Regions from separate parts of the Paenibacillus sp. FSL K6-1217 genome, predicted to be linked through region 2. Evidence: a T-box and tRNA genes for the amino acid it is inferred to sense, from the RefSeq annotation. Region 2 holds a T-box; the other holds one or more tRNA genes.
What was found. A T-box is a leader RNA that pairs with one kind of tRNA and senses whether it is charged. The one in region 2 lies ahead of MHH28_RS02445 (tryptophan--tRNA ligase), so its partner is inferred to be a tRNA-Trp.
Positions count from the first base shown of each region.

Region 1: it encodes a tRNA-Trp, which carries the amino acid that the T-box ahead of MHH28_RS02445 (tryptophan--tRNA ligase) is inferred to sense. The anticodon was not compared.

Region 1 covers NZ_CP150271.1:3,996,261-4,012,362, forward strand. The annotation lists gene MHH28_RS17520 (helix-turn-helix transcriptional regulator) at 133-1,014, shown strand; gene MHH28_RS17525 (glycoside hydrolase family 2 TIM barrel-domain containing protein) at 1,065-4,145, opposite strand; gene MHH28_RS17530 (MerR family transcriptional regulator) at 4,253-4,645, opposite strand; gene MHH28_RS17535 (aldo/keto reductase family oxidoreductase) at 4,799-5,719, shown strand; gene MHH28_RS17540 (carotenoid biosynthesis protein) at 5,789-6,748, opposite strand; gene MHH28_RS17545 (TetR/AcrR family transcriptional regulator C-terminal domain-containing protein) at 6,913-7,482, shown strand; gene MHH28_RS17550 (hypothetical protein) at 7,566-7,778, opposite strand; gene MHH28_RS17555 (MarR family transcriptional regulator) at 7,800-8,321, opposite strand; gene MHH28_RS17560 (FadR/GntR family transcriptional regulator) at 8,513-9,199, shown strand; gene MHH28_RS17565 (CynX/NimT family MFS transporter) at 9,196-10,437, shown strand; tRNA gene MHH28_RS17570 (tRNA-Leu) at 10,711-10,789, opposite strand; tRNA gene MHH28_RS17575 (tRNA-Cys) at 10,803-10,876, opposite strand; tRNA gene MHH28_RS17580 (tRNA-Gly) at 10,883-10,957, opposite strand; tRNA gene MHH28_RS17585 (tRNA-Gln) at 10,964-11,038, opposite strand; tRNA gene MHH28_RS17590 (tRNA-His) at 11,058-11,133, opposite strand; tRNA gene MHH28_RS17595 (tRNA-His) at 11,182-11,257, opposite strand; tRNA gene MHH28_RS17600 (tRNA-Trp) at 11,285-11,358, opposite strand; tRNA gene MHH28_RS17605 (tRNA-Tyr) at 11,364-11,449, opposite strand; tRNA gene MHH28_RS17610 (tRNA-Thr) at 11,456-11,531, opposite strand; tRNA gene MHH28_RS17615 (tRNA-Phe) at 11,547-11,622, opposite strand; tRNA gene MHH28_RS17620 (tRNA-Asp) at 11,644-11,721, opposite strand; tRNA gene MHH28_RS17625 (tRNA-Met) at 11,792-11,868, opposite strand; tRNA gene MHH28_RS17630 (tRNA-Val) at 11,901-11,976, opposite strand; tRNA gene MHH28_RS17635 (tRNA-Glu) at 11,982-12,053, opposite strand; tRNA gene MHH28_RS17640 (tRNA-Ser) at 12,205-12,294, opposite strand; tRNA gene MHH28_RS17645 (tRNA-Asn) at 12,298-12,373, opposite strand; rRNA gene MHH28_RS17650 (23S ribosomal RNA) at 12,435-15,361, opposite strand; rRNA gene MHH28_RS17655 (16S ribosomal RNA) at 15,699-16,102, opposite strand, start outside.
Region 2 covers NZ_CP150271.1:611,006-627,107, reverse strand. The annotation lists gene helD (RNA polymerase recycling motor HelD) at 1-2,005, opposite strand, end outside; gene MHH28_RS02480 (flavin reductase family protein) at 2,301-2,894, opposite strand; gene MHH28_RS02475 (peptidase M56 BlaR1) at 3,118-3,528, shown strand; gene MHH28_RS02470 (hypothetical protein) at 3,550-4,014, shown strand; gene MHH28_RS02465 (GNAT family N-acetyltransferase) at 4,361-4,843, opposite strand; gene MHH28_RS02460 (GNAT family N-acetyltransferase) at 4,862-5,347, opposite strand; gene MHH28_RS02455 (MerR family transcriptional regulator) at 5,381-6,256, opposite strand; gene MHH28_RS02450 (serine hydrolase domain-containing protein) at 6,314-7,585, opposite strand; T-box leader at 7,669-7,925, shown strand; gene MHH28_RS02445 (tryptophan--tRNA ligase) at 7,970-8,971, shown strand; gene MHH28_RS02440 (hypothetical protein) at 9,077-10,675, opposite strand; gene MHH28_RS02435 (ABC transporter ATP-binding protein) at 10,668-11,381, opposite strand; gene MHH28_RS02430 (ABC transporter ATP-binding protein) at 11,455-12,213, opposite strand; gene MHH28_RS02425 (ABC transporter permease) at 12,223-14,541, opposite strand; gene MHH28_RS02420 (MFS transporter) at 14,545-15,825, opposite strand; gene MHH28_RS02415 (TetR/AcrR family transcriptional regulator) at 15,818-16,102, opposite strand, start outside.

The sequences.
Region 1 (16,102 bases), 3.4 Mb from region 2:
CGCGCTGGACCTATTTATAGCCTTACGATTTAAACTTGCCTGTAATAAATTATAGGTGATATACTCTGGAAAATGTACCAATTCTCCAACCTAAACTTTCAATATCCAAACTTATCTTCAGGAGGCTATCCCATGAACCCGCTTCTGTTCCGCATCCCTCCCCTGCCGCATTATATCGCCAGCGGCCTCAATCACTGCCAGCCCGGCTATCAGCACCGGAGCCGCCAGCATATTAAGGTTTTTGACCTGCTCATCGTCAACCAAGGGTGCCTGTACATCGGCGAGGAGGAGCAGCGATTCACGGTGAAAGCAGGCGATGCCTTGATTCTGCGCCCCGACTGCCACCACTTTGGAACCGAAGGCTGCAAGGAGGATACAGCTTATCATTGGCTTCATTTCCAGACCTTAAGCGACCTGCCTGCCTTATCCGCGGCAGGGGCCGCTTCCGGCCACCCAAACGAATCTACAGGCGAGTCTCCCGCTTCCTTATTCGATATCAGCTCCTTCAATCTGGTGTTATCCCAGTTCGTTACCTTACTGCTGCCGGACAAGGCTTATGAAGTATTGGAGCAACTGGAGCAATTACAGAGCACGGCCCACCTCGAAGCCGTCCGGTTCAGACAGCAGCTGCTCTTCCAGGAGCTCCTGCAGCAGCTGGCCACTTCTGTGAACCCCGAGCAACGCAGCTCGCAGTCCACCGTATGTGCCGAGCAGGCCGCCTCTTACCTGCGCGCTCACTACCGTGAAGAGATCACTACCGCTATGCTGGGCGACAGTCTTAACTTCCATCCGGTCTATATCGCCCGCTGCATGAACAAGCAATACGGCTGTTCGCCTATGGAGTATCTGCTCCGTTACCGGATCGGACAGAGCAAGCTGCTGCTGATGCAGACCAGCTTCCCGATCTCGCGGATCGCCGGAGAGGTCGGCTTCAACCAGGCCTCCTATTTCAGCTCCAGCTTCATGAAGCTGGAGGGACTGTCGCCGCGCGAATATCGGCAGCGCTTCTCATAAAACAGGCCATCAGCGAAGCAAACGCTGATGGCCTGTTTACTTAGTGATTATTACGCCTCCGGCAATGCCGCCGTCAGCGTGAACTCGAATTCCAGCTGCTGGTCCGCGGCGATCCGGTATTCCGGATGCACCGGCGCCCCCCAGCTGTCATCCCCGCCCACACCCATCTGCTGCGCTGCGAGGGTAACAACCGTGTAGTGCACCCTGGGTAGCTCATAAGGATGCGCTGCCTGCTCCAGTTCGAACGCTGTATACGGTGACAGCGTACATTCCAGCGGCTGGTCTTCAGCCGCCTGAACCTGCAGCCCATACCCCCGGCTGTCCGTGATGCTCACCTCACGGACGCCCGTCCGGTTGCCGGATTCCTGCGGCACCAGATACGGTGACGGCAGCTCCGTCACCTTACGCCGGAAGCGGGTGAGCCGCGCTCCATACGCGCGGTCACTGTAGTTCTCTTCCGGTCCGCGGGCATACCACTCGGAGGCCTCGTAGTCTGCCGGCATCCGGAAGGATACCGCCACCACCGGCACATCCGGCAAGCCGTCTGCCCCGGTGTAGACCATGCGGACACGGACGCTGCCGTCGGCATGGACCGTGTATTCAATCCTTGCCTTCAGCTCACTGCTGATGCTGAAGGCATAGTCGAAGCTGACCGTGGCCCGGTCTGCTTCGGTGTGCAGGCTGACCGCCGTACACTGGCGGGCCAGGCTGGCCGCGAACCAGCCGCCGGCATGATACCCCAGCGCCGTCCCCTTATCATTGTCGGTCGTTGCCCGCCAGAACAGCGGAGCCGGCGGAGTCGCAATCAGCTCACGCCCCCCGTAGCAGAGCGATACCAGTGAACCTGCCTGCTTGGAGAACAGTGCGGAGAACCCGCGGCCGCTTACTCCAATGTTCACATCGCCTTCGATGACGCGGAACTCCGCTGCCGCAGGCAGCAGCGCCGTTTCTCCGACTGCTTTTGCCCCGGCCGCTTCTACGCGAGCTGCTTCAACCCGGAAGACATGCTCTCCATAAGCCGTCTCGAACCCGGACTCCGCCCATCGCTCCGCTTCCTTCAGCACCAGGCTTACAGCCAGAGTGTACTCCCCTGGAGCTGCTGATACATCCGGCAGTTCCAGCAGAATCCGTGCTTCCTCCTGTGCGGCCACATGGATCTCCTGCTGCCCCTTGAAGATCTCCCGTCCCTCCCGGTATAACCGGAACTCCAGCCGTAGCCGCTCCGTCCCCTCGAACAGATTCCCATTGATCAACGTCACGGCGTCCCGCTCAGGCAACAGCCGGATGTTCTGGTAGAGGAACTTCACCTCCTGCATCTTCGGCGTGATCGTCCGGTCAGCGAAAACAATTCCGTTGCCGCAGAAGCTGTAATCCGTCGGCCGGTCGCCGAAATCGCCGCCATACGCCAGATACTCCTCGCCGTACCGGTTTGTGGCCGCCAGCGCCTGGTCGATATAATCCCAGATGAAGCCGCCCTGATACTGCGGATACCGGCTCTCCAGCTCGATATATTTATGAAGTCCCCCTACCGAATTGCCCATCGCATGCATGTACTCACAGCTGATGTACGGCTTGTCCGCCTGACTCTCCAGGTATTCCACAATATCCGCCGGCTTCGCATACATCCGGCTCTCCATATCGCTGCTATCATTATATTTGCGGTTATGGAAGACCCCTTCATAATGCACCAGCCGTCCCGGATCAGCCTTGCGGAAATAATGGGATACCTTCAGAATGACCTCGCCCGCATACGATTCATTGCCGCAGGACCAGATCAGGATCGACGGATGATTTTTATCGCGCTCCAGCATCGACACTGCCCGGTCCATGACAATATCCTCCCACTCCGGCTTATTTCCGGGAATGTTCCAGGAAGGCTCAATAGCACCCATCTTCTGCCACGAACCGTGGGATTCCAGATTCATCTCGTCAATCACATACACCCCGTATTCATCGCACAGCTCATACCAGAGCGTCTGATTCGGATAATGCGAGGTCCGCACCGCGTTGATATTATTCTGCTTCAGAATGATGATATCCTTGACCATATCCTCCCTGGAGATGTTCCGTCCTGTGCGGGGATTGAACTCATGGCGGTTGACGCCTTTGAACATGATCCGTTTGCCGTTCAGCAGCATCAGCTTACCCTTCAGCTCAAAAGCACGGAATCCCGCCCGCTGCACAATCGCCTCTACAAGTTCTCCTTCGCTGTTACATACAGAGATACAGACGTTATACAGGTACGGATTCTCTGCGCTCCACAGGAACACCTTGCCTGCATCCATACTCAGAGCAGCCTTGCCCGCCACAGCCCGTCCTTCTGCTTCCGCCACCACAATACCTTGCGCATCCTTCAGCTCAATCCTAACCGCCGCTTCAGCCTCTGTTGCCATGCTCAGTTCAGCCGTTAATATGCCTTTCTCATAGGAAGCATCCAGCCCGGCGTGAATCCGCAGATCCTGCACATGCAGCTCAGGAACCGTGTACAGATACACCTCGCGAAAAATCCCCGAGAACCGCCAGAAATCCTGATCCTCCAGCCAACTGCCTGTGCAGCGCTGATAGACCTCAACCGCGAGCTTATTGGCTCCTTCCTGCAGGTAAGGTGTCAATTCGAATTCCGCAGGGGTGAAGCTGTCTTCGCTGTAGCCGACGAAGTGCCCGTTCAACCAGACATAACAAGCCGCCTCTACGCCCTGAAAAGAAATAAAGACCGGCCCCTGCCCCATATTCGCCGGAACCTCAAAAAACTTCACATAGCTCCCCACCGTATTGCTCTCCTGAGGAATCTCCGGCGGCCTTACAGCATCCAGGCCATCCCAGGGGTACATCGTGTTGGCATATTGCGGTCTGCCATACCCTTGCAGCTGGATATGACCCGGCACCTGGATATCCCCCCAGCCTCTTGTATCATAATCCGTCTTGTAGAAATCCCGGGCACGGCCAGCCGCATTCACCGCATAGCTGAATTTCCAGTTCCCGTTCAGCGAGTGGCGCAGCGCCATGGGAGCTTGTCTCTCCGCTTCCTCCATAGATGTATAATAACGGTGGTCCGAATGCGCTTCCAACCGGTTCACCTTAAATACAGCTACATCGCTCAGCCAATCCACACTTGCTTCATTGCCTGACATTATATGATCCTCCTTCATCTTCTTTCGGTGAATCTGGCTCTTATTCTATCCAAAGTTCACGCTAGTTCCCAGTGCAGGATTACAACTTAGATGCAGTTAACTGACTTTCAGCTAGTTTTATGATTTCCAGAGGCTTCCGCTTCATTCTCCATTGAAGCAAAATAAGCGATCTTATGGTCAATCTTCCGGGCAAAGCTCTGAAAGAACTTAATCTTCTCATCGATATGCTGTTTATGCTCCTGCAGCAACCTGCGCTGGTCGGGCAGACGGTCTCTGCCTTCCTGCGAGAACGCAATGAATTGCTTAATGTCGGCGATAGCCATGCCGGTATCCTTCAGGCAACAGATTAACGAGATCAGCTCCAGATCCTCGTCATTGAAGCAGCGGTTCCCATTGGCATCCCTGCCCACAACCGGCAACACTCCCTCCCGTTCATAGTAACGCAGCGTATATTGGCTCAGTCCGCTTTTTTGTGCTATGGTTTTAATGCTGTAGCCCATCTGTGCAGCCCCTCTCTGTCAGTAAGCATTGGTTTCCCTTATAACGTAACACCAATTGGATGCGATGAACAACTACTCTATCAATCTATTGACTTACACCTAACTCTAAGGTCTAAGCTTACACTATACCTTCATTTAAGGAGTGAATAATTAATGGTAAAAAGAATTAATGTAGCTAACGGCGCACTTGAGGTTTCCGAGATTTCCCTCGGTTGTATGCGGATCGCTGATTTGTCTCCCCAAGAGGCTGAGGTCCATATTCACAGCGCCCTTGAGGTGGGCATAGACTTTTTTGACCATGCGGATATTTATGCCGGCGGTCAGGCAGAGGAAGTATTCGGCCACGTTCTGGCTGCGAACCCCGGCATGCGCGACCGGCTGATGATCCAGGCCAAATGCGGTATCCGAAGCGGCTTCTTCGACTTCTCCAAGGAGCATATCGTGAGTTCAGTAGAGAACAGCCTGAAGCGGCTGCAGACTGATTATGTAGATGTTCTTCTCCTGCACCGCCCCGACACCCTGATGGAGCCGGAGGAAGTAGCGGAAGCCTTCGATAATCTGGAGCGCAGAGGACTGGTCAAGCACTTCGGTGTCAGCAACCAGAACCCGCTACAGATTGAGCTGCTCAAGAAGAACGTCAAGCAGCCCCTCTTGTTCAACCAGCTTCAGCTCAGCATCATGGTAACCGGCATGATTGATGCCGGCTTCAACGTCAACATGACGAATTCCGGTTCCGTAGTCCACGATGGCGGAATCCTGGAATACAGCCGCCTCCATGATATGACCATCCAACCATGGTCGCCGTTCCAATACGGCTTCTTCGAAGGCGTATTCCTGGGCAGCGAGAAGTTCCCTAAGGTGAACGAAGTCATTAACCGTATCGCCGAGGACAAAGGAGTAACCGACACCGCGATCGCCATTGCTTGGCTGCTCAGACACCCGGCCAAAATGCAGCCGATTGTCGGCACCACTAATACCGCACGCCTGCTCGACATTGCCAAAGCGTCCACTATCACCCTCAGCCGCGAGGAATGGTACGAGATTTACCGCGCAGCCGGGAATGTGCTGCCTTAACGAAGAAGGCAAAAATACACCGCCAGACTTTAGACCTCTTCGGGCTAAAGCTGGCGGTGTTTTCTTTAACTACCTCGTGATTGGTCTTGCTTTTTTACCCATCTTATAAATTCCAATCCAGGCTAACATTAAAAGGATCTGAGCCAGAACGACCAGCCATAAGACTTCCGTGTAACCTCCTATAAGACAAAATATAGTATTAACCAGGGGGAACCCCAGGAAAGTAAACATGATCGGAAAATCTTTTTTGGGAGTGATTGAATAAATAGCCTTCCGGTCCCAGAACTTTAGGAAAGCTAATGCTAAAACTCCGATTGTAATTACAGAAAGTGCAATCAAATTCACCCATTGCATATTAGAGGTTCTTTCGAAGAACGGCCCCATATAATTAAAGAAGTTAGATAACGGTGAGAACATACAAGCCAATGACGCAATTGCCGCCAGAAACGGATAGATATAACCAACGGATTTACTGTAGCCTTTCTTTTTATGCCACCATTCACCAATTAGAATAAAGACGGTCCAATACCCCGCTATATAAATCCATCCTGTAAAATTCATCACCGGCTCCCCATAGATTTGAGGTTCACCGGCCAACGGATAATAAGTCCATCTTGCAATGGTTCCATCCAGGGTCTGAAAGATCTGTTTAACGGCCACCGGGTCGAGTGAAAAGTCAAACACCATAGCGCTTAATCCCGTAATAAAGGGCTTCGTCCAGGACGGTATATTTACAGACTTTAGCACACGCAAAGTGGAATAAATGATCAGAAACTCAATAATAGGGACAGTAATCGGTATATTAAATAACATTAGAATACTCCGCCCGTACGCGTAGAACCCTTCCCCAAGAGACGAAGCAGTAATTTCAAAAACGGCTGCGTAAAAAAACACAAAACCTATAAATTGCAGTAGAACTGTTTTAGGATGTGTTTCCTTATCAAGGATATAAAAAACCATAAGGACAGCAGCAATTAAGACTATAATATCTTGAATAATCCATACTGGGACTACAGTTAATTCACCCATATTATTCCTCCATTTAATTTAATTTGAATCGATCGTTCAAATAAATTATAATATCACCATGTTAGTAAAACAACAGGCTGTTCGTTTGACTTATGTTAGTTATCATACAAATCATATTAGATTTGTTCATTTACTATTTTATTATTTTAAATTAGGAGGATATGATGTCAGACAAAAAAACAGATCACCGAGTGAGATATACAAAAATGGTTATAAAAGAAAGCTTGTTGAAGCTGCTGACAGAACGGTCAATCAATAAAGTTACTGTGACCGACATCTGCAGTGAAGCAAATATTAACCGCAACACCTTTTATTCACACTATGCTAATCAGTTTGAGCTTCTTTCAGGCATTGAAAATGATCTTTACGAAGAAATAAAGCAGGTTGGGATGAGTTCTGCAAACCCTCAAAAGCTGTCTTATGAATTATGTAAGTATATAAAAGCGAATAAAACGATATGTGAGGTTTTGTTCTCAGAGCATGGTAATAAAGAGTTATTAGAGAGAATCCTTTATATCAGTCACGATCTAACGATTGAGCGGTGGAAGCAGGAATTAAAATATTTTGATCCACAACTATTTGAGTCCTGGTATACGTTTACCGCTCATGGCAGTATCGCCATTATTAAGAAGTGGGTCAGTAGTGGTCTGAAGGAAAGCCCGAGTAAAGTTGCAGCTTTTATTGATAAAGCGACAGAGGCGGTATCCAAAGCATTTTATGCCGAGGAATCATAAAATCATAAAAATGAAGCGGTCCCTCTTTGTTGAAGGCCGCTTCTCTGCTCTTTTTCCAATTCATTTCATTCCTTATTCATTACTCATTCAGATTGATCTAATTGATCCTTTGCTTTTTGTAAAAGTGCAGTCTCTTGAGCGGAAAGCTCATTTAAAGTCGTGAAAAAAGGTTCTATAGGTACCATCACTCCACAGGTTGAACCTAATCCCAACATCAATCTGAGGTAAAATTGAACCTTTCTTTTCTCCCTGGCAATCTGCTCTAATTCTGACAAGTCCGTTTTTTTGTTCTTCATCCGCCTATGCTTCCTTCCATCTCAAACCTTAGTGTTACCATTCTCCTCTGCTCCCCTTCCGTAGTGTTTTTCAGCACGCGCCAACAAATCACTCATGAATTTTCCGATCGTCTGTAACTCAGCCTCTGAATAAGAATCAATAAACTGGTAAAAGCTCTCTTCTTTCTCTTGATGCATCTTTTGGTGCAGCTGATAAACATGTCTTCCCTTATCCGTGAGACTGAAGTAAATTTCCTTCCGGTTGTTGTTCATTTGACTTCTCACAATAAAGCCCATTTCCAGTAACTTAGAACTAATATTTGTAATGCTTGCTTTGGATAAATTCATTCTTTTGGTAATTCCGGTATGGTTAATTGGCTCATGATCACCAATGCAATCAATAACGTGCACACTCGTAATATTATTGGAGAGCATATCGATCTGAAGCTTTTGGGCTTGCTCCCGAAACACGTTAATTTCATGTTCTGTATATAATTCGTTCAAATGCAGCATTCTGATATATTGCTCGTAAAGTCGACCTTTAGAATGATTTGGAAACTCCAATTCACATCTCCCCTTCTTGTATTGAATTGCAGACCACACTCGGTGGCAGCAATAGATTTTTTTGTTCATCGTTGAACAAAATCATATTAACACGACTGATATTGAGAATCAATATCATTTTCATCTTTTCAAGCCGGATTTAATCTGCTATAATTCAACCAAAGTACCAAACATCCTACGTTTGCAAAGGAATGATACTATTGTTAGCTCAGACTCAACGTTTAACCTTGGTGGAACAGGTGGCCTACCAGCTCCAAGAGAAGATCGAAAGCAGCCAATGGCAAGTAGGGACGCGTATTCCTCCAGAGCCGGAGCTAATGGAGCAGCTTCAAGTCAGCCGTAATACCTTAAGGGAAGCAATTCGGGCTCTAACGTATGCGGGTCTGCTCAAAACCAGACAAGGGGATGGGACTTATGTCTGCTCCTCCAGTGTTTTGGGGTCAGTGATTAGGAAAGTGATCGAGCATACCGATAAGTTCGAGAGCCTGGAGGTCCGGTATGCATTAGAGAGAGAGGCGGCTGCCCTGGCTGCGCTCAGGAGAGACGAGGAAGATCTGGCGGCACTTCGCACATGCCTTGACCAGTGCAGACAAGCCGCCATCCAGCAAGATCTTGAAGCTTATGCCCACTGGGATGTAGAGTTTCACAAAATGGTGATAGCCGCTTCACATAACCACTTGATGGCGAATTTGTACATTCATATTTCTGAAGCACTGCAAAACATGGTTTTGGAAATGAAGGATCTCAAAAACTTGGATTTTTATCTCGACTCTCATGCCCTGCTCTATCAAGCCATTGCCGATCAGAATGGTCATCAAGCGGAGGAGGCTGTTCGTTTATATATTGACAAAGCCCGTACACAGGAGGAACATCTATGAGTTCATCAGAACAATTGTTAAACAAGCAGGATGGAATATCCAATACCGGTATTCGGAAGCAAGCAACACTCTGGCTCATGATCTTAGGAATTATTTTTATCGCAGCGAATTTGCGCGCTCCTCTCACATCGGTGGGCCCCTTGGTCAGTCTTATTCGGGACAACGTGAATATTTCAAATACATTAGCAGGCCTGATTACTACAGTCCCACTAATTGCATTTGCCTTGTTATCACCTTTCGTACCGAAATTAGGACAGAAATATGGTGTAGAACGTATTATCCTGATTTCTCTTATTTTTTTAGTCATCGGTATTGCTGTTCGCTCGTTATCCGGAGCAGTGACCTTATATGTAGGAACTGCAATCCTGGGGTTTGCTATTACCATATGTAATGTATTACTTCCCAGCCTGATTAAACGGGAGTTTCCGCAGCAAATGGGTACGATGACAGGGGTTTATTCGGTTTCCATGAATTTATGCGGGGCGATTGCCTCCGGTATTAGTATTCCCTTAGCCGTGGGGGCAGGCATGAACTGGCAAGGTGCTTTGGGCGTATGGGGGATACTTAGCGTCATCTCCGTTCTCTTTTGGATACCTCAGCTTAAAAATCCAGCACAACCAGCCGTTGTTGCCAACAGTGCAGGTAACAACCGTCAGGTCAATATCTGGCGCTCTCCACTAGCTTGGCAGGTGACACTTTTTATGGGAATACAATCGGCCATTTTCTATGTGCTGGTGGCATGGCTGCCTGAAATCTTGAAAGAACAAGGCATCAGTTCAAGCCAATCCGGCTGGTTTCTCTCGGTTCTGATTATGGCTTCGCTCCCCTTTGCATTTATCGTTCCTATTCTGGCAGGTCGCATGTCCAGCCAACGCTTATTAGTGGTTATTACAACAATCCTACTTTTGACCGGAACACTTGGCCTTCTGTACAGCAGTATCGATCTGCTTCTGTTGTGGGTTATTATTCTTGGAATCGGAGCGGGCTTTGCCTTCGGCTTATCTATGATGTTCTTCGGCTTGCGTACCCAAAGTGCCCATCAGGCGGCTGAATTATCGGGCATGGCTCAATCCATCGGCTATCTGCTGGCAGCCATTGGCCCAGCGCTGATTGGATACTTGCATGACGCCAGTCATAGTTGGAGCGCTCCCCTCCTGATATTGGTTGGTGCATCTGCTCTACTCGGTATCGTGGGTCTAGGTGCGGCTAGAAATCAATTTGTGGGTTCTACGAAGTAAGTTCATGATATAAATGACTTAACATGTAAGCAGATGACATATAAATTAAAAGAAACCGGCCCTGTGTAGTAAAATACACAGGGCCAGTTCTTGTTCTCAGATACATATGGGATAAGGTACGAAAGCTCAAAGAACAAAATCATCCTGCAAATGAACGATGCTGGCGCCTCAGTTTTGTCCCTGTGCCCGATATACCAGATAATGCGTGCCTCTGGGCATGCAGACAATAAAAAAGCCCACCAGAGAATATCTCTGATGGACTCTTTTAACAGATACCGGCGAGAGGACTCGAACCTCCACGGTTTCCCACTCGATTTTGAGTCGAGCGCGTCTGCCATTCCGCCACGCCGGCAAATATTTAAAAATGGAGGTGCCACCCAGATTTGAACTGGGGATAAAGCTTTTGCAGAGCTTTGCCTTACCACTTGGCTATGGCACCGAAAAATGGAGCGGACGACGGGAATCGAACCCGCGACCCTCGCCTTGGCAAGGCGATGCTCTACCGCTGAGCCACGTCCGCATATAATGGCTGGGGATATAGGAATCGAACCTATGAATGACGGAGTCAAAGTCCGTTGCCTTACCGCTTGGCTAATCCCCAATATATTTTTAAAAGAAAATGGGGCGACCGATGGGTCTCGAACCCACGAATGCCGGAACCACAATCCGGTGCGTTAACCCCTTCGCCACGGTCGCCATGTGAAGCTTTTAAGTTGTATTGCTATGTAATTCTTATAAAAGAAATGGGGCGACCGATGGGTCTCGAACCCACGAATGCCGGAACCACAATCCGGTGCGTTAACCCCTTCGCCACGGTCGCCATATGATTCTTTTATATGAAATTACTTGGCAGGGGCAGCAGGAATTGAACCCACACCAACGGTTTTGGAGACCGTTGTTCTACCTTTAAACTATGCCCCTAAAAATGGTGGAGGCTGATGGATTCGAACCACCGAACACGTACGTGAGCAGATTTACAGTCTGATGCGTTTGGCCACTTCGCTAAGCCTCCACGGTATGGTGCCGGCGAGAGGACTTGAACCCCCAACCTACTGATTACAAGTCAGTTGCTCTACCAATTGAGCTACACCGGCATATTAAGTTGTGTATGGTGGCGCGGGAGGGAATCGAACCCCCGACACAAGGATTTTCAGTCCTTTGCTCTACCGACTGAGCTACCGAGCCATAAAATAAATTTTGTAAAAATGGCGGAACCGACGGGATTCGAACCCGCGATCTCCTGCGTGACAGGCAGGCATGTTAGGCCAACTACACCACGGTTCCATGTTGACACTTGGGGCCCCCGGAAAGTATTCGGAATATGCTACAGAGCAAATCTTCACTTTGTGGGGATTGGTTGCGGGGGCAGGATTTGAACCTGCGGCCTTCGGGTTATGAGCCCGACGAGCTACCGGGCTGCTCCACCCCGCGTCATTGTACAATATCTATTCGGTTAAGATAGATGGTGGAGGCTGAGGGGTTCGAACCCCCGACCCTCTGCTTGTAAGGCAGATGCTCTCCCAGCTGAGCTAAGCCTCCATATATGACTCGTATGGGATTCGAACCCATGTTACCTCCGTGAAAGGGAGGTGTCTTAACCCCTTGACCAACGAGCCATGCTGTGTAAAAAGTACTCAGTGAAAAGTAATGCTACGGAGAGAGAGGGATACTCTTCACTTCGTTGCGAGATTGCGATGCAGTGCTATCGAAGCCTATGCTCCAACGAACCACTGAGGGTTCTCATCCCTTTGCAGGGAGGTAACGCTACGGAGAGAGAGGGATTCGAACCCTCGAGACGCTTGTGGCGCCTACACGATTTCCAATCGTGCTCCTTCGGCCAAACTCGGACACCTCTCCATATGGCTCCCCGAACAGGACTCGAACCTGTGACAACTCGATTAACAGTCGAGTGCTCTACCAACTGAGCTATCAGGGAATATACATATCAGGCTTGATCGCCTGAAAACTGAATCCGAAACGAATCTGTGTATTAGAAATTGGATAAGCCCTCGACCGATTAGTATTGGTCAGCTCCATGCATTGCTGCACTTCCACCTCCAACCTATCTACCTCGTCGTCTTCAAGGGGTCTTACATACTGGGAAATCTCATCTTGAGGGGGGCTTCACGCTTAGATGCTTTCAGCGCTTATCCCGTCCGTACGTAGCTACTCAGCCATGCTCCTGGCGGAACAACTGATGCACCAGCGGTACGTCCATCCCGGTCCTCTCGTACTAAGGACAGCTCCTCTCAAATTTCCTGCGCCCACGACAGATAGGGACCGAACTGTCTCACGACGTTCTGAACCCAGCTCGCGTACCGCTTTAATGGGCGAACAGCCCAACCCTTGGGACCTACTTCAGCCCCAGGATGCGATGAGCCGACATCGAGGTGCCAAACCTCCCCGTCGATGTGGACTCTTGGGGGAGATAAGCCTGTTATCCCCAGGGTAGCTTTTATCCGTTGAGCGATGGCCCTTCCATGCGGTACCACCGGATCACTAAGTCCGACTTTCGTCCCTGCTCGACTTGTAGGTCTCGCAGTCAAGCTCCCTTATGCCTTTGCACTCTGCGAATGATTTCCAACCATTCTGAGGGAACCTTTGAACGCCTCCGTTACTCTTTAGGAGGCGACCGCCCCAGTCAAACTGCCCGCCTGACACGGTCCCCGTACCCGATAAGGGCACCAGGTTAGAACCTAGATACGATCAGGGTGGTATCCCAACGGCGCCTCCGCAGAAGCTTGCGCTCCTGCCTCAACGGCTCCCACCTATCCTGTACAGATCGTACCCAAATTCAATATCAAGCTGCAGTAAAGCTCCATGGGGTCTTTCCGTCTTGTCGCGGGTAACCTGCATCTTCACAGGTATTAAAATTTCACCGGATCTCTCGTTGAGACAGCGCCCAAGTCGTTACGCCATTCGTGCGGGTCAGAATTTACCTGACAAGGAATTTCGCTACCTTAGGACCGTTATAGTTACGGCCGCCGTTTACTGGGGCTTCGGTTCACAGCTTCGGATTGCTCCTAACCGCTCCCCTTAACCTTCCAGCACCGGGCAGGCGTCAGCCCGTATACTTCGCCTTGCGGCTTCGCACAGACCTGTGTTTTTGCTAAACAGTCGCTTGGGCCTTTTCACTGCGGCCCCCTCGGGCTATTCACCCTACCGAGGCACCCCTTCTCCCGAAGTTACGGGGTCATTTTGCCGAGTTCCTTAACGAGAGTTCTTCCGCGCGCCTTAGAATTCTCTTCTCGCCTACCTGTGTCGGTTTGCGGTACGGGCACCTTCTCCTGACTAGAGGCTTTTCTTGGCAGTGTGAGATCATGACCTTCGCTACTATAATTTTCGCTCCCCATCACAGCCCAGCCTTAGTAGTGTGCGGATTTGCCTGCACACCAGCCTCACTGCTTAGACGGACATCCATCAGTCCGCGTCACTACCCTCCTGCGTCACCCCATCGCTCATAGCGGATTACGGTGGTACAGTAATTTCAAACTGTTGTCCTTCGACTACGCCTGTCGGCCTCGCCTTAGGTCCCGACTTACCCTGAGCGGACGAGCCTTCCTCAGGAAACCTTGGGCTTTCGGCGGATCAGATTCTCACTGATCTTTTCGTTACTCATACCGGCATTCTCACTTGTATGCTGTCCAGCGCTCCTTACGGTACACCTTCAACCCACATACAACGCTCCCCTACCCCAGATACAAAGTATCTAGCCATAGCTTCGGTGGTGTGTTTAGCCCCGTTACATTTTCGGCGCAGAGTCACTCGACCAGTGAGCTATTACGCACTCTTTCAATGGTGGCTGCTTCTAAGCCAACATCCTGGTTGTCTGTGCAACTCCACATCCTTTCCCACTTAACACACACTTGGGGACCTTAGCTGATGGTCTGGGCTGTTTCCCTTTTGACAATGGATCTTAGCACTCACTGTCTGACTCCCGGCAAGAAGTAAATGGCATTCGGAGTTTGACTGAGCTTGGTAACCCTTGCGGGCCCCGCACCCAATCAGTGCTCTACCTCCACCACTCCATTCACCGAGGCTAGCCCTAAAGCTATTTCGGGGAGAACCAGCTATCTCCGAGTTCGATTGGAATTTCTCCGCTACCCCCACCTCATCCCCGCATTTTTCAACATGCGTGGGTTCGGGCCTCCAGTGCGTGTTACCGCACCTTCACCCTGGACAGGGGTAGATCACACGGTTTCGGGTCTACGTCCACATACTCAGTCGCCCTATTCAGACTCGCTTTCGCTGCGGCTCCGGCTTCTCACCTTAACCTTGCATGTTAAACGTAACTCGCCGGTTCATTCTACAAAAGGCACGCCATCACCCCTAAAACGGGCTCTGACTTTTTGTAAGCACACGGTTTCAGGTTCTATTTCACTCCCCTTCCGGGGTGCTTTTCACCTTTCCCTCACGGTACTGTTTCACTATCGGTCGCCAGGTAGTATTTAGCCTTAGCAGATGGTCCTGCTGGATTCATACGGGGTTTCACGTGCCCCGCACTACTCGGGATCCGTCTCGGAGGGAACACAGTTTGGGCTACAGGGCTTTTACCTCTATCGCGGGCCTTTCCAGACCTCTTCGCCTACTCGATTCCTTTGTAACTCCATGTGAGACGTCCCACAACCCCAAGAGGCAAGCCCCTTGGTTTAGGCTGTTCCGCGTTCGCTCGCCGCTACTGACGGAATCACTATTGTTTTCTCTTCCTCAGGGTACTTAGATGTTTCAGTTCCCCTGGTCTGCCTCTACGCATCCTATGTATTCAGATACGAGTAACTGCGAATTACCACAGCTGGGTTTCCCCATTCGGACACCCCCGGATCAAAGCTTGCTTACAGCTCCCCGAGGCAGTTTCGTTGTTCGCCACGTCCTTCGTCGGCTCCTGGCGCCTAGGCATCCTCCGTGTGCTCTTAGTAGCTTAACCTCGATTTTTCCGTCAGGAAAATATCGGACAATGAATTTCTTCAACGTCTGTATTTCCTTCAAGATCATCGTAGCATCGCCATTAATTCAAAACTTGTTTACACAAGTTCAGCTTAAAGGAATGTTCTAAAACGCAAATTCGTTTCGGTATCCAGTTTTCAAGGATCAAGATGCTGTAAGTTCGGGTCGAACACGGCTGTGTCGATCGAAGTTACAGACTTTTGAGAGTTTGAGCTCTCAAAACTGACCAACGAGTGAGTGTTCGAACCCAAGGGTTCATTGTGGAAGCTTACGCTTCCGATTTGAATGTTTCCGTTGCAGGAAACGATTCTCCATAGAAAGGAGGTGATCCAGCCGCACCTTCCGATACGGCTACCTTGTTACGACTTCACCCCAATCATCTACCCCACCTTCGGCGGCTGGCTCCCTTGCGGGTTACCCCACCGACTTCGGGTGTTGTAAACTCTCGTGGTGTGACGGGCGGTGTGTACAAGACCCGGGAACGTATTCACCGCGGCATGCTGATCCGCGATTACTAGCAATTCCGACTTCATGCAGGCGAGTTGCAGCCTGCAATCCGAACTGAGACCGGCTTTGCTGGGATTGGCTCCACCTCGCGGCTTCGCTTCCCGTTGTACCGGCCATTGTAGTACGTGTGTAGCCCAGGTCATAAGGGGCATGATGATTTGACGTCATCCCCACCTTCCTCCGGTTTGTCACCGGCAGTCACTCTAGAGTGCCC
Region 2 (16,102 bases):
ACAATACAGGCTTACTGCCCCTCCGCTCAAAAGCCACAATTCCTTCACTTCCAGGCAGCAGCGGCTTGGTGAACTCCACAATCTCGAAGGTCGAGCGGTAGCTGCGGACCAGCAGGAACTGGCTAGTCTCCTCTTCCCCGTACAGCTGAAGCAGCGGTGAACGGTCCCCATACAGATTCGTCGCCTGTGTGAAGATCGCCTGGCTGAAGTCTCCCAGAACAGTCATTCGGGCGCGGGGGAACAGCTTTTTGAGGAACTCGTATTGGAACATCGAATAATCCTGGCCTTCATCCACGAAAATATGCCGCACCTGCGTATTCGTCCGCACGCCTTCAATCAGTTCCTGCATGTACAGATATGGGGTCGCATCTTCATACCAGAGTGTCCCGCTGTCCAGCATCTCCCGGGTCTGCGCACAGATCTCCGGCCATAGCTTCGGCACCTCCGTCTCACCTGTCATCTTCCTGTAGGCCGTTTCATCACTGAACAATTGACGGTAGAGCCCGGCCATGTCGATAAAGGTGAACTTCCTGATCCCCCGTCTCAGCGGTCTGAACTGCTCCTTCACGATCATCTCTCCCAGCAGCTCCTGCTCCCGCTCGGCGTAATCGAAATCCCCTTCATCCTGCTCCCGCTTATGCACCAGCATCTCCTGCAGGCGGAGGTATTTCTCCGCGAAGTCGAACACGCCCTTATCTCTATGCAGCTTACCGTGAATTGCAGCGTATTGCTCATTGTCGAGGTAATTCATCTCTTCCTCTACCCAAGCTGCCCCCTGCTCTTCCTTCTGTAGTGCCGCCAGCTCGGTGAGCAGCCATTTCTGCACCAGCTCCACCCGGTTCGGCAGACGAATGGAAGGATCGTAGCTATACAGCTTGGCCCGGATCTGTTCACCTGATATGAGCACACGGTCCCGGAAGCAAATATCCTTGAACAGCATCCCTTCCTGCTTCAGCCAGTGCGCATATCCTTGAAGAGCGTGGAGGAACGCTTCCGAAGCTTTATACTCGATGGCCTTAAGACGGGCGGCATAACCCTCCTGCTGCTGGGCGGTGAGCACATATTCCATCTGGTCAAACGGATCTCCAAGACGGAACGCGGCTCCCAGCCATTTGTCCAGATACTCCTGAAAGGTCGTCTGCTGCATATTCTCTTCCCCTAGCTCCGGGAGCACGGTAGACACATAACTGTTGAACATCGGATTGGGCGAAAAGAGGACAATCTGATCGGCCGTCAGCCGCTCACGGTGTTTGTACAGCAGGTAGGCTACGCGCTGGAGCGCTGCCGAGGTTTTGCCGCTGCCCGCCGCTCCCTGCACAATCAGCATACGGCTCGTGTCGTTACGGATAATGGCATTCTGCTCCGCCTGAATCGTAGCTACGATGCTCTTCATTTGGGAGTCAGCGCCCTGACCCAGCACCTGCTGCAGCAGCTCATCTCCGATCGTCACGCTCGAATCGAACAGATGCTGGAGCCGGCCTCCGCGGATCTGGTACTGCCGCTTCAGCTCCATCCGGCCGGTGATCCGTCCTCCCGGTGTGTCGAAGGCCGCATGTCCCGGCGGATAGTCGTAATACAGGCTCGCAATCGGGGTACGCCAGTCATAGATGAGGAAGCTCAGGCCGTCTGCAGCCGCGAAGGAGGAGACCCCGATATAGACCTGTTCCGTCCCCTTCTGCCCATCCTCCCGAAAATCAATCCGCCCAAAATAAGGTGACGGCAGCAGCCGCTGCATATTTTTCCATTGCCGGAGCTTGCGCGCATGACTGCGTTCCCGTTCAGACAAAACCGCTTCCTGCTGGGTGATGGTGAAGAAGCTCTCCTCAAAATCCTCCTGTGAGTTCGTATCGACTGTGACCTCTTCCCAGAATCCCCGGCGGATATCCGCAGCCTGCTCCTTCAGCTGCCCGACCTCAGGCTCCAGCTCAGCGATCCCCGCGATCAGCTTCTCCTTCACCTGCTCCAGCCACTCCTGCTCCTGCTTCCAGACCTTTGTCTCTTCCATCCTCTGAACACTCCTTTTTCTTGCTGAAATCGTTCCACACTGGCGGCTTGACAAACTGGATGTCCGTTTGCTATACTTAAGATATAAATAAGATGCATTAACTCTGACCATTTCAAGTTAAAATGGCCGACAGTTTATTAACATTAACATATTCCCTGACACGATGCAATCCTTTTATATGACACAGATAACCCTGGCGTTTCCGCCAGGGTTTTATTGTGTGTATTAGAGACTATAGTAGCTTATTAACTTACATTTCCGGCAACCCTCGCCGAATCAGAATAGCTGGGCACGGTCATACCGGCCGCTCGATCTCAAAAATCTCCCCGATTCCCGCATAATGATTCCCGGCCAGTCGGCTGACCGCCCCTAATGCCACCGGATTAATTCTTCCCTGCTCGTAGATCGCTTCGTCCAGATGAAACTGCACGATCCTGCCGATAATCAGATCATTATTAGGCAGCTCAAGGCAATGCTCCAGCACACATTCCATTCGCACCTTCGCTTCCTTAATCCCGGGTACACCAATATGCAGACTATCCACAGGCGTCAGTCCGGCTAGAGAAACCTCACTCTGATCCGGCGGCAGAGGAGCCGCTGTCATATTCACCTGCCCGACATTCTGCTGATCCACAATATGAACCACGAATTCCTTCGTATGCTTAATATTCCGCGCTGTATCCTTGGACTGCCCCCCGGCATGCTGAATAGAGACGGAGATCATCGGCGGGTTGGAGGATACGATATTGAAGTAGCTGAACGGCGCACCGTTCAAGACCCCCTCATCCCCCAGCGTGGTGACAAAAGCAATCGGCCGCGGAATAATCGTCCCGACCAGAAGCTTATAATTATCCCGTTCGGTGCCCTGTAGTGGATCAATCGAAATCATAATTGTGCCTCCTCTTTTCTGGATAAGCGTCATCCCCATTATCATGCACAAACGCCTGCCATTCAAGCTGCTCCTGATCATCGTGGAGATCCATAAAATTTGTTCTTGTTTTTGTCAATATTTGTGGTAAAATTTTACTTGTAATTAAATCCTTTTTATGTATTTTGTTGTTTGTGAGTCCGCTATTCATTTACGGCCAATCTAACTTGAAAGGGGCGGAATAATGAAGCTGGCTTTTCCGATTCTCGTAGGACGGATTCTGATCGCCGGCGGCATCTTGACAGCGGGGATTCTCTTGGGCACGATTGCAGCAGAATCAACCATTTCTCCAAAAAATCAATCCTCTGAAGCTGTGCCTGTCTATCCGAGAAATGAGAACGGCGATACCTACGGTTCGGCATTCCATGCAAGTACAAATGAAGAGAAACCGGATTTGATTGAAGCGATCGGCGAAGACGGTGTTGCAGGTTATATCCGTAAAAAAGATCTGGATGGCGACATGCCAAAAACACCTGAAGAAGCAACCGCATTGATGAACAAGCAACAAGTGAAAGGCCCGAGGCAACTCCCCTTATACGAAAAAGACGGCAAAACGGTGATTGGTACTTTTTTGGCGGGCGAAACTAAACCGTAGATACTAAGGAGGAATAATACTATGTTCACGAAAAAAATCAGGCAGGTTACAGGTGTGTTAATGGCAGGTTTTTTGATTGGCTCTACAGCTACTATAGCATCGGCGGTCCCTTTAATAAGTCCTCCTAAAATTGTGGGGCCCTACCTGATAAACGGGCAATACTACCGATACACTGCCTGGAGTGAGATTGATAGAACAGCCGCAAATAATATGAAAAGTCAAACGTACATCAACAACCAAGTTGAATGGGAACCAGTTCCAACAGGTTATATTGGTGCAGAAACGTATTTATATAAAGATGGAGCTTTAGTAGCCATTTCTCCTAGAAGTTATAATAATTTCTCAACCTACGCACACGTGGCAACTGAAATTAATACTTTCGGATATGGTAATTATTCAGCTAAAGGAACTGTATATGCATATACAGGAAATGGATATTCTTCTCTTATAACCAATCAAACTCCAGCCATGGCTGGTGGCTTTTAAGTTAGAACCAGATGATGTAAAAATTCAGCGCGCTGCTGACCGTAGGGCGAAATGAACGAAGTTCTATCGACGAACAAGCCATTTTCCCCCTAGGACAAGGGGTGGCATATTCGTCGATTTTTTATGCTTCTCATGTTACTGGTAATAATCCTGCACATTTTGCAACATTCTGCTCACTCTATGGCCCGTAATCAAAAAATTGTTGCACAAAAGGCAGTTTTCCCGCATCTACCAAACCGTTGATCGGATTATTCCTGCTTTTCATACAACAATCCTCGCAAATACTAATATATCAATGAATCGGAGTTGCAATTTATGCAGCATTTCATATCTGCAGGCGTTAACTTCAATTAAGAGTTTTCTCGTAAAAGCACAAGGTCATCTTATCATTGATTTCCCGGGTTTCACTGGTCTTTCTGTAGCCCAGCTTCTCATACAAATAGCAGTTACGCTCCTCTTGCACGACGGTAGCCAGCCCCCAAGTTTGCGCATCCGCATAGATCTCTTCAATCCGTGCGAATGCCTGCTGGGCTATGCCCAGACCTTGGTATTGCGGCAATACGCATATCTGACTGAGCCAGTAATGATGCTCATCTGTCTTCTTGACTCTCATGCTGCCTACAGCATTTCCGGCTTTTCGGATGATATAGTAATCAACAAATTCCTGATTCATCCGTTCTACGAGCCTCTCCAGCGTTTCATTAGCCGGATTTGTCTCGTAATCCTGATATTTCTCCAAGAGCGGAAGAAAGGCCTGAAGCTGCATAGCATGAATATCCGCCGCATCCTTCACCGTAGCTTTACCTAGTGTAACCTCTGACTTTTTCATAGTATGTACCTCCTGACGTTATACCTTATAGACGTAATCCCAATGCTCACCCTTAAGTACGGAGCCAGGCCCCATGTCCCGCTTCCCCTGCAAAATAAAACCGGCACGCTCATACATCCGCTGGGCGGGGATCAGATCGTCATTAGTCGTCACTAGAATGTGCTGCACTTCATTCCGCAGAATACGATGAACCGCTTCTTGAAGCTGCAGGGTGCTGTATCCTTTGCCCTTATGAGCAGTCGCAATACAGTTATGGCCGATTTCAGCATATTGGGGCAACTGCCTCGGGTCCCAGGATACAAAGCCAATCGCCTTACCATGCAGCATAGTCATGAACCCATATTTATCTGCAATTTGCAGATTGTCAAAGAAAAAGTTGTCGAACTCCTGCCATTCCTCCAGACAGCTCTGCTCATACCTGCCGTCAAAGGAATAGGCATCTTGTAACAGCTCCAGCAATGTCCCCCGTTCAAACAGGCTGATCTTACTGAACTCAATGCTCATTTACTTCCCTTCTTTTCTTGGGTTTGGCTACAATTATTTCAATACAACGGGTTCCAGTAAAGATAAATCGTATAGGTTGCCACTGCCCGCAGAGCTGTCATTGCGGATATGCTCTTCCAGGCAAAGTCTGCTGCGGTCCGAGCAGTACTTTGGACTATGGGCTAATTGATCCATCAGCATTTTCCATGAGCCCCCAATATCGTCACTGCTGTCCAGTTTGGCATATAGCCCGCCGGGCAGGGTCATTTCCTTGAAGGGTTCCGGCACGGTGGTTCCATCAGGAATTGTCGCACACATTCCATAGCCATAGGGTTTACCTGCACTACTTGGCATAGGCTTCATATTTCCGCCGAATAACCGCGCGGTGCCCAGAAGATTAGCAGCTTCCAGCCAATCCATGATAGGGCCTATCGCTTTATCTTCAGGAGACTGGTCCACCACGATATGATAAGCTACTCTCATCGCCGGCAGTGTAATCACTTTGAATGTGGACTGCCCGGTTATATTACTCATAAAGACATTCTCCATTTCGCTAAGCAGTTCCTCCTGAATGGAGGTCCTCTTATTGGAATTATTCAGGTAATCTAGTACCTGATGTAAATGCTGTCCCACCCGTTCGAGTTCTTCCTGGTGAACCTGTAGAGCCCTTATCCTGTTCTGTATAACCTGCTTAAGCACAGGCACAGAACTCTTATCCAAGACAGTCTGTATTTCTCTGATCGGGATATCCATTCTCCGCAGCAGCGCTGTTATCCTGATACACTTGAGCGCATGTTCATCGTATGTACGCCAGCCGGAAGAGACCTCTCTCTTACTCTGAAACAATCCTTCCGCTTCCCAGTGCCGCAAGGTGCGGCTCGTTAGCCCCAACTGCTCTGAACATTCTTGTATAGTAATCGTTCTGCTCATTTTCGCCCTCCTTCCTGTGATCTCATCCCTATCCTATCACTTGACGCAGCGGCAACTTCAAGGGGCTAATCGTGCATATCCGAGAAAAATTTTCTCTCCCTGCGCATTCTCAGTGATCTTATAGGGGTGGAGCTGGTCATAATAGCGCTGGACAAATTCTCCTTCGCCTACCGGGTAGAGCTCAATATGGACGTTGCCGGTGAATCTGGTGAAGTAGAGCTTCCCGCCGATCAGCTCGATCTGAATTTTGTCTGGTAGATAGGTTCCACAGTACGCCCTTAAACATCCCTCACTGAGCTCAAGCTCAGGATGCCGGGTCGGAGCCTCCACCTCCACATGATGCAGAATATCCGCGAGCGCATTGCCGAGTCTGTACTGATTGATTCCTTCATTGTTCGAGAGAATGATAATGCAAAGATCTTCAGCGTAAAAATGCTGCATATACGTACAAATCCCCAGCTGATCGCCCCCATGGGAATACCTGTCTTGCCCGTATAGCAGGTGATGCTCCAGGCCGTAGCAGTAGTTGTAGTTGTTCTCGTTCTCTTGGAAGAATCGTTCATAGCCTGCAGGCGATAGAAGTTTCCGGTCACGCAGACAGACATACCATTTGTACAAATCCGCGCAGTCCGATACAATACCGCCTGCTCCGATACTGAACTTCTCGTTATAGTACGGGCATTTGATGGTTGCCGCGAAGTCTGTGATATAGTTGCTGGATCTGTTCTCAATCACAGCGCAGCCGTCATCCACCGTACTGCTGCGCATCCCTAGAGGCAGGAAAATATGATGATGCAGAAACTCCCCGTACCTCTCCCCCGAGACATGCTCGATGATCCAGGCCAGCAGATTGTAGTTGGAGTTATTATAATCGTACGCTGCTCCTGCCGGCTTGGTTGGCTTCTTGTTAATGTATTGCCGGAAGAACCTTGTCCGGGAATAGTCCAGCCGGTAATCTCCGCCGAAGAAATCGTTCTCAAAATTATAAAATTTATATAGACCGGAGGTGTGAGACAGCAAATGATGAACGGTGATCGACTCATCAATGGCAAGCTCTGCCGGGAGATACAGGTGTGCAGGCTGGTTAACATCCAGCAGCCCCCTGTCATGCAGCAGCATGACAGCAAAGGCCGTAAACTGCTTCGACATGGAGGCGAGGGAGAAGCGTGACGCCAGTGTATTTTCAATTCCAAATTCCATACTTGCATACCCACAGGCCCGCTCGAAGAGCACCTCCCCCTTCCTGATCACCTGAATCACGCCGTAAAAATCCCACAGCTTCAGGTACTGATTCGTATATCCCTCAAGCTTTGCACGTATTGTCTGCACAGACTCACTCCCTAACCCTATTTGAACTATCCGTTGACATTCACCGAAAAGTACTGTAAAAATACAGTAATACAATATTATATAACTTTGCAATGATGAAGAGAGTAAGCATAACGAATACTTCAGAGAGCTGATGATTGGTGCGAATCAGTGTAGGGAATATGCCGAAGTGGGCTTCTGAGCATCCAAACCGAACCTTCAGGAAGTAGGCTTTGGCGAATGTCTCGTCGTTACAAGAGACGCGTATTCAAACATATAGTGATGTTTCGATACGTTCAAGCGGTCCGGATCACCGTTCGGACTAATTAAGGTGGCACCACGGGGTTTTCTCGTCCTTTTCAGGATGAGAAGACCCCTTTTTGATTTTATAGACGGAGGGATAATATGAGTAAGGACATTGTATTAACAGGAATTAAACCTACGGGCAAAGTCCATCTGGGGAACTACATCGGAGCAATCAAGCCTGCACTGCAAATCGCCGGGGCCAGTGATTGCACTTCACTCTACTTCATGGCCGACTACCATGGGTTAAATTTCATACAGAATAGAGACGAGTTCAGTGATCTGTCTTATAGTATCGCAGCCACTTGGCTGGCACTCGGACTCGACCCGGATCGGGTGATTTTCTATAGACAATCTGATGTGCCGGAGATCTTTGAGCTGAGCTGGATTCTAGCCTGCCTGACGTCCAAAGGACTGATGAACCGTGCCCATGCCTACAAAGCGATCCAAGATCAAAATGAACAACTGGGCGTGGATGCGGATACTGGTGTTAATATGGGTCTCTTCACCTATCCGATTCTGATGGCTGCGGACATTCTGCTGTTTCAATCAGACAAGGTCCCTGTCGGCAAAGACCAGATTCAGCATGTGGAGATCGCCAGAGATATCGCCGAAAGCTTCAACCGGGTTTATGGAGATACGTTCAAGCTGCCTGATTATATTGTCGATGAGAGCACAGCGGTGATTCCTGGTCTTGACGGGAGGAAAATGAGCAAAAGCTATAACAACACGATTCCGCTGTTCGAAACGGCAGAGAACCTGAAGAAGCTGATCAGCAAAATCAAAACAGACTCTACGCTTCCGCAGGAACCGAAAGACCCGGAAACCTCTAATATTTTCTTGTTATATAAAGAATTTGCGACACCCGCTCAAGTGCAGGAGTTAAGAGACAAATATCTAAGCGGCATTAGCTGGGGTGAGGCCAAGCAGGAGCTGTTCCAGGTGGTTAATGCTGCTCTGGAGGAGCCACGGAAGAAATACTATGATCTCATAGCAGCGCCAGAGCAGATCGACACAATCTTGAGTGAAGGCGCCCGGAAGGCAAGAGCCCTGGCGGGACCATTGCTTAAGAAGGTTAAGTCGAGGATAGGACGTTATTCGTAGACCGGACTTAAGACATAGGTGATCATTTGTCTCTGAATACACAAAGAAACCACTCCCAGGAACAGGTCAGGCCTCCTCCCGTTCCAAGAGTAGTTTCTTCAGCAGCTAAAGCCTCGCAAACAGCCGCTCCCCGTTAATCTGGATATATCTGTACATTCCGGCGCAGACCGCTACCAGAAGCACGCCGTATCCCAGCAGAATGAGATTTCCGCCCTCCCCATGAAGCAGCAGGAACAGCACGAACGGAACAGCCAGCGTGAGAACACCGATTATCATCGTTACCAGCACCGACGCACTCTGCTTGATCGCCGCAACTTCACTGGTCCAGTCGAGCTTAGGCAGCTTCAGGTTCACAAGAACGCCAAGCAGGGCTGAAAAGCAGGCATAGATTACCGGAACGGCCAGCATGAATAGACTCTCCATCCACCCGGCATGCAGGGTATAGACCAGCAGCCCCCAGCTTACGGCTATAACCGGTAATGTAATTGTGAGATTCACCGCCACCTTGCTGAATACAATCGCCGGTTTGGGCACGGGGGAGCTGGTCAAGATCCACAGATGATTGCCTTCCAGCGAAATAGAGCAGGCTGTCGTACAGCTCAGAACAACAAATAGAGAGATAACCAGCGGACTCAGCGTACTGAGAGAGTCTGACAATTGCGGCATGTCTAGAATAGTTCCCAGCTGCTCTGAGCTGACGAATAATAAGGAAATGGACATCATCAGGAGCAGCACCATCCCGATCCCTGTGTTCAGCACATAATTGACCGAGCTGAAATAACGCCTCAGCTCCTTAAGATACAAGGCCTTGAATGCTGAATTAGCCTGTAGCGGCTTCATCGTATATCCGCGGCTTGCCCGGCTGGTCATAAGCCCTGTATGAATCGCCTTATACCGGGTCGCCAGCAGGACTGAGAACAGCATGAAGGCCAGTACAGACACTGCGATGAAGAAGATCAGGGCGCTTACCCTGTACGAGCAGACCGCATCAACATACACGGAAGCCGGGGGATACAGCTTGAAGATCATATCACCTAAGGCGGTTCCAACATCTGCAATCGCCTGCTCCCCTTGATTGAGCGTGAACGAGCCCAGCATCAGCGCAATGATGAAGGCGAAGGTGAAGAGCATATTCAGGATTTTGCTCGCCCGGAACCGGGAAGAGACCCAGCTAATGAGAGAGCCCACCAGCGTAGCCGCTATAATCGGCAGCAGGGTAATGAAGAAGAGTGTCATTACAAAAAACAGATAAAACAGCACGCCCGGCTTCACATGGATCGCATACACCGCCCCCGCCGGAAGCATGACCAGCAGCGTGAAGAACAGATTCATCACATAGAGCTGAAGCACCCGGCTCGCCACAACATGGCTGGTTTTCACCGGGAGGGACATGATCAGATCATAATCCTTATAGCTGAATAACACCCCGCTTGCCTTATAGACCGTAGTGAAGAAGCCGACCAGTGAAGTGACCGCCATCATCACCGCCAGCAATAGTTCCATCCGCCCCAGCTGCTCGAACGTCTTCGCCATCATGAAGCTGTAGCCGAAAGATATGGCCCCGATCATGAGTATACCGGTTATCACCGAGATGCTGATCAGCAGCGCCTTCCGTCTCTGTGCAGGATCTTTGGTATGCAGCGCCTGATTGAGGCCGAAGGAGGACAACAGCTGCAGTTTCGTTAATCTCCAGACATTAATCATGATCGATCAGCTCCATGAATACATCCTCCAGGCTGTTCTCGCCCCTGACATCTTCGGTCTTACCATGGGCAATCAGCCGTCCGCCTTTGATGATCGCAATCTTATTGCAGAGCTTCTCAGCAGTATCCAGCACATGCGTGGAGAAGAAAATCGCACTGCCTCTGCTGCACACATCTGCCATGATCGTCTTCAGCGTATGCGCTGCCTTCGGATCAAGTCCTACAAAAGGCTCATCCAGCACTAACAGCTTCGGCTCGTGAATCAGCGCGGAGATGATAGCAAGCTTCTGCTTCATGCCGTGGGAATACGAGGAGATCAGATCGCCCAGACTGGCTGTAAGCTGGAAGGCCTCGCCGTACTGACCGATCAGCCGCTCCCGGCTGGACCTGGATACGCTGAAGAGATCGCCAATGAAGTTCAGATACTGAATCCCCGTCAGGTGATCGTACAGATCGGGATTATCCGGGATATAGGCTATGTTCGCCTTGCAGGCTACCGGATTCCTGCGGATCGAGATGCCGTCAATTTCAATCTCCCCTTGTTCAAAATCAAGCACGCCTACCACAGCGCGGATGGTCGTGGTCTTGCCTGCGCCGTTATGCCCGATGAAGCCGTAGATATCGCCCGGTTCAACCTCCAGACTAAGATCATCCACCGCCTTTGCACCGCCCTTATAACTCTTCGTAAAATGCCTAATGGTCAGCATTTCCTCTCACCTCTTCCTTGGTGTTAGCAAATAACTATAATACGAACCATCCGGGCAGATCGTTCATTTTCAATTATATCCCAATCTCCCGCATCTTGGCCGTGATCCGGTTCATGCGGGATTCCAGCGTCCCTCCGCTGTATTTCGGCAGGCGCAGCTCATCGACGATCCGGCCGTCGCACATGAACATAATCCGCTGCGTCCTGGCCGCCACGGTGGCATCATGGGTGACCAGCATGATTGCCGTACCTTCTTCATTGATCCCGGACAGCAGGTCCATGATCTCCTCGGCAGCCTTCAGATTCAGTGCACCGGTCGGCTCATCCCCGAAAATAATGCGCGGACTGCCCATCAGCGCGCGGCAAATGCCCGCCCGTTGCAGCTGTCCGCCCGAAGCCTCCGTAATATTACGCTTCGCCAGCTCCGCAATCCCTGCCTTGTGCATAAGCTGCTGCGCCTTATCTGTAATGGCCGCAACCTTCCGCCGGTTACCGCGCATCGACGGCAGAATAATATTATCCAGGATGTTCAGATTCTTCATCAGCGTCGGCTGCTGGAATACGAAGCCCATCTCCGTTCTGCGTAGATCCGCAAGCTCATCGCCCTCCAGTGTTCCCAGATCCCTGCCCTCAAAAGCAACCAGGCCCCAGTCGATCCGGTCCATTCCGCTCAGTGCAAACATCAGCGTGGATTTCCCTGAGCCTGAGGGTCCCATCACCGAGACGAATTCACCTTCGTGAATATCGACAGATACTCCGTCCAGCACCTTGCGCTGCTCCGCGCCGGTGCCATATTGTTTGGTTATATTTTGACCCGAAATAATCTTCTTCATCTTCCTGATCTACTCCTTAATATTGCCGGATATTTGAATGCGGCCGATGCCCGAGGTTCCGGTAACCGCCCCGATGAGTACAGAACCGGTCATTAGCAGCGGACACAGCAGATACGCGGAGAGCGGATGGACCACGAACTTGAAGGACGATGCCCCGAAGGAGGAGATCACAGCCCCTGCAAGAATCTGCCCCAGGGTGTTCGCCAGCAGGGTTCCCAGCACCATCCCGATCACAAGTACAAATATAGAACGCGTATAATACTGTACCGTCAGATCCGAATTCCGGAAGCCCATGGATTTCATGACAGCAATAGGATAACGGTCCTTAGCTACAAGCATACGCATAAACAGCAGGGTAATCAGTACATTAAGGACCAGCATTACGGCCAGAGCAGCCCATGCGGCCTTACCGACTGAACGGATGGTGGAGCCGAAGGTCTGTGTCACATATTCATCAATCCCTGACACCTTGGCATAACTGAACTGCCGGGCATATTCGGAGACTGTGCTGCCCACCAGCGACTTATCTGCCAGCTCTGCATAGATGACAGACCACATCGCCTCTGCTGATCGTGTAGTGAATACGGCCTTGGCCGTTTTACCGCCGTTGGTCACATCGGAATAAATTCCGCTTACCGTAAGCGTCTGCGGTTCTCCGTCAAGCAGAAGGACGAGGGAATCCCCGGGCTTTTTGCCCAGATCTTTCGCATTGACGGCAGACAGGGCGATTTCATCCGCTGCCTCCGGTCTCCGCCCTTCCGAATAGGCCACCGGGAAAATAGAATGGTCTCCCAGCTCAACCTTTAACCGTTCCCCGGCTCCATGATCGAGCTGTACGTTAAGCGCCCGGGTGGTAAGCACAGCATAGCGGGATACCGACTGATCCTCGTCCATGACCCGCACAACCTCTGCGGCCTTCTCAGCAATATGGTCAGTCTGCTGGATATCCATGCGCAAATCACTGTCACCGATGCCCATATATGTAATGAAGCCCCGGGAGGAAATCGTATGATAGAGATTCTGGGGCACAATCATCAGGAAGGAAGAGATGACGAGCACCGCAAGCATGGTTGCGTATAGACCTTTTCTGGACACAACATCCTTAACCCCCAGATAGACATTCGTGTTCAGCAGCCGGTTGCCGCTCAAGGTGAAACGTCTGGAGCCCATCCGGGTCTCCTGGGATGTGCCATAACGGATGGCTTCGACCGCCGAAATCCTGCGGAAACGCTTCAGCACCCTGTTCACATAGACAACAATAGTAAGGAATACAAGCACTACACCAAGGACACCGCAGGCTAGGGCAAGCGCCGGATGCGCACTTTCGCCCATATACAGCCTGATATTCTCAAGGAGCAGACCTCTGAAGATGAATGATAACGTGAGGCCAAGGAGGCTGCCCAGAGCGGCTATCGCTGCGTATTTGGCCAGATAGATTCTTTTCAGATCCGAGACGCGCAGGCCGATGGCCTTCATAACACCAATCTCCCGGTAATCGCTCTCGATGGTAGCCATAAGGGTGAACCGTATACATAGAAAAGCAATAATAACGACCAAAACGCTCGCCAGCAGGATCACCGCAATCATCAGCCCGTCAGAAATCGCATTAAGCACTCTGAACAGGGGATATGTAATCACCGGGCCGTTCCCCTCAAGTCCCGCTGCGGTATAGTCGGTCTCAAAGGCCCCCAGCATCGACAGGTTCTTCAGCCTGAACTCAATCAGATATTCCGTGGTTCCGTACTGCGCCAGCTCTGCATAATCCGCCGGGCTGACGAGGAACCGCTTCGACGAAGCGAGCAGCGAGTTCATCTGTGAATCCCGCAGGAACCCCGCTACGGTGAGGCTTGTGTCACCCACGGTAACCGTCCCTCCGGCCTTGATGGAGCCATCCTTCATATAACTGATCGGGACATACACCTCGCCGCCCCGTACATCAATCACCTTCCCGTCCAGATCAAGCAGATAATCAAACTTCCTGCTCTGTGTGCTGAAGCCGTTATCCTGGACACTGTCAATAAGCGTATGGCCGTCCATACCAATCTTCGCGCCTTCTATGTTGAGGAACTCAAGCACCTGGTGATCCTCAACCTTGCTGTTCTGCTCTGCGAAGGCCGTGAGCCGGGCTTGATTCAGCTGTCCGGAATGCATCTGCAGAAAATGCGGCGTCTTCGCCTGTGTCATCAGATGATCAATGGCCCCTGTCAGGTTGACGACCAGAATGGCTGACAGAGAGACGAGCATGGCTGCGGCAGCTACGAACAGCATAGTCGTCAGCGTGATTCCCTTGCTTGTGCGGATATCGCTGCGGATGATTCGGTAAAACATAAGTTACCCCCTGCTCTCAAGACTTGTAATGGATTTGAGCCGATAGATCATGACCGAAGCGGCGCTTAACAGCAGCCCGGCAATAATAATGAGAAGTCCCATCCCCCGTCCGCTGCCTGTGCCGATAATCCGTCCTACACTATCCGCCAGGACTCCGCCACTCACCAGCAAGGGAGTAAATACGTAATCTGCCAACACACCCGCCAGCATATAAGCCGCCACGAATCCGAGCTGTGAGAGCAGTCCGATCAGTGACCAGGCTCTTCCCTGAACCGAATTGTCGATATTGGTGCGGACCAGATAATCCAGGGCAGTATTCGTGAAGGGCAGCATGGCAAAAAACATAAACCCCGCAGCGCCAATCAGCACAATATTCTCACGCAGACCGAAGACCGCGATACTGATTCCTGAGCAAAAAAGCGATATGGACAGCATGCGTACAAAATTCTTTTGAATCCGCAGCATCCCTATCACGACACTCGACACCAGCATTCCCGAGGCCATGACCGTCTCCAGCGTCCCCAAGACCGCACTGCTGGAGAACGCCAGAATCATCGGCATGGACAAGGTCTCAATGAATCCGATGAAGAAGGTCATGACCGAGGTCATAATCACCAGCACCAGCACCCCCCGGTTCCCGGAGACTGCTCTCCAGCCTTCTTTGAATTCCCGGATAAAGGCCTGTGCATGTTCCGCCTGCTTGGAGGCTAGACCGCTGCGGATGGCAAGGGTAGTCGGTACGGTTAAGAAAAATGTACAGATGTCGATGATCAGCAGCAGCTTCACATCAGACACTGTCAGCAGCAGCCCGGCAATAAGCGGCGAAATCAGATATTTGGCGGAGCCGGCAATCTGCACAAAACCGCTGGCCTTCGTATACTGCTCTTCGGTGAGCAGATCCGTTACCGTAGCCTTATAGGCGGGATCAAGCAGAGAGGAGAACACCGAACTGACGGTCACGCCTAAGCATATCTGCCACAGCTGCGCTTCTCCATTCAGCAGGCATACCAGAATATAGATCAGACCTAAGGCAGAGAGACTGTCCCCAATTACCATCAGCAGCCTGCGGTCATAGCGGTCCGCCAGCACGCCTGCGACAGGACTTAGCAGCAGGGAAGGCATGAATGCCAGCAGGGTCACCAGCGCCATCGCCGATGCCTGCCCGGTCTGCTGTAAGGTATAGATCCCCAGCCCGAACGCGGTGAGCCCGCTGCCGATGGCTGAGATCAGTTGCCCTGACCACAGAAACAGAAATCTGCCGAAGCCTGTGCCGGAGCTATTCATCCCTATGTTCCCCATTGGCTTCACCTGCGCCGCTGAACATCTGCATCACACTCATCAGACTTCCGCTCCCGGCACCGAGCAGCCGTTCCACATTGGCGATGAAGGCCAGAATGCGTGACATTCGCTCCTCCTCCGTCATTTCAACCATGTCATTATCAAAAATAGTGGTGGCGTAAACAACAACCATCTCCATACATTCGTACGGATAGGGAGTATGAAATATCCCCTGCTCTATCCCCTCGCTGATGATGGGGGCAAGAATCGGCGGGACGTCGCG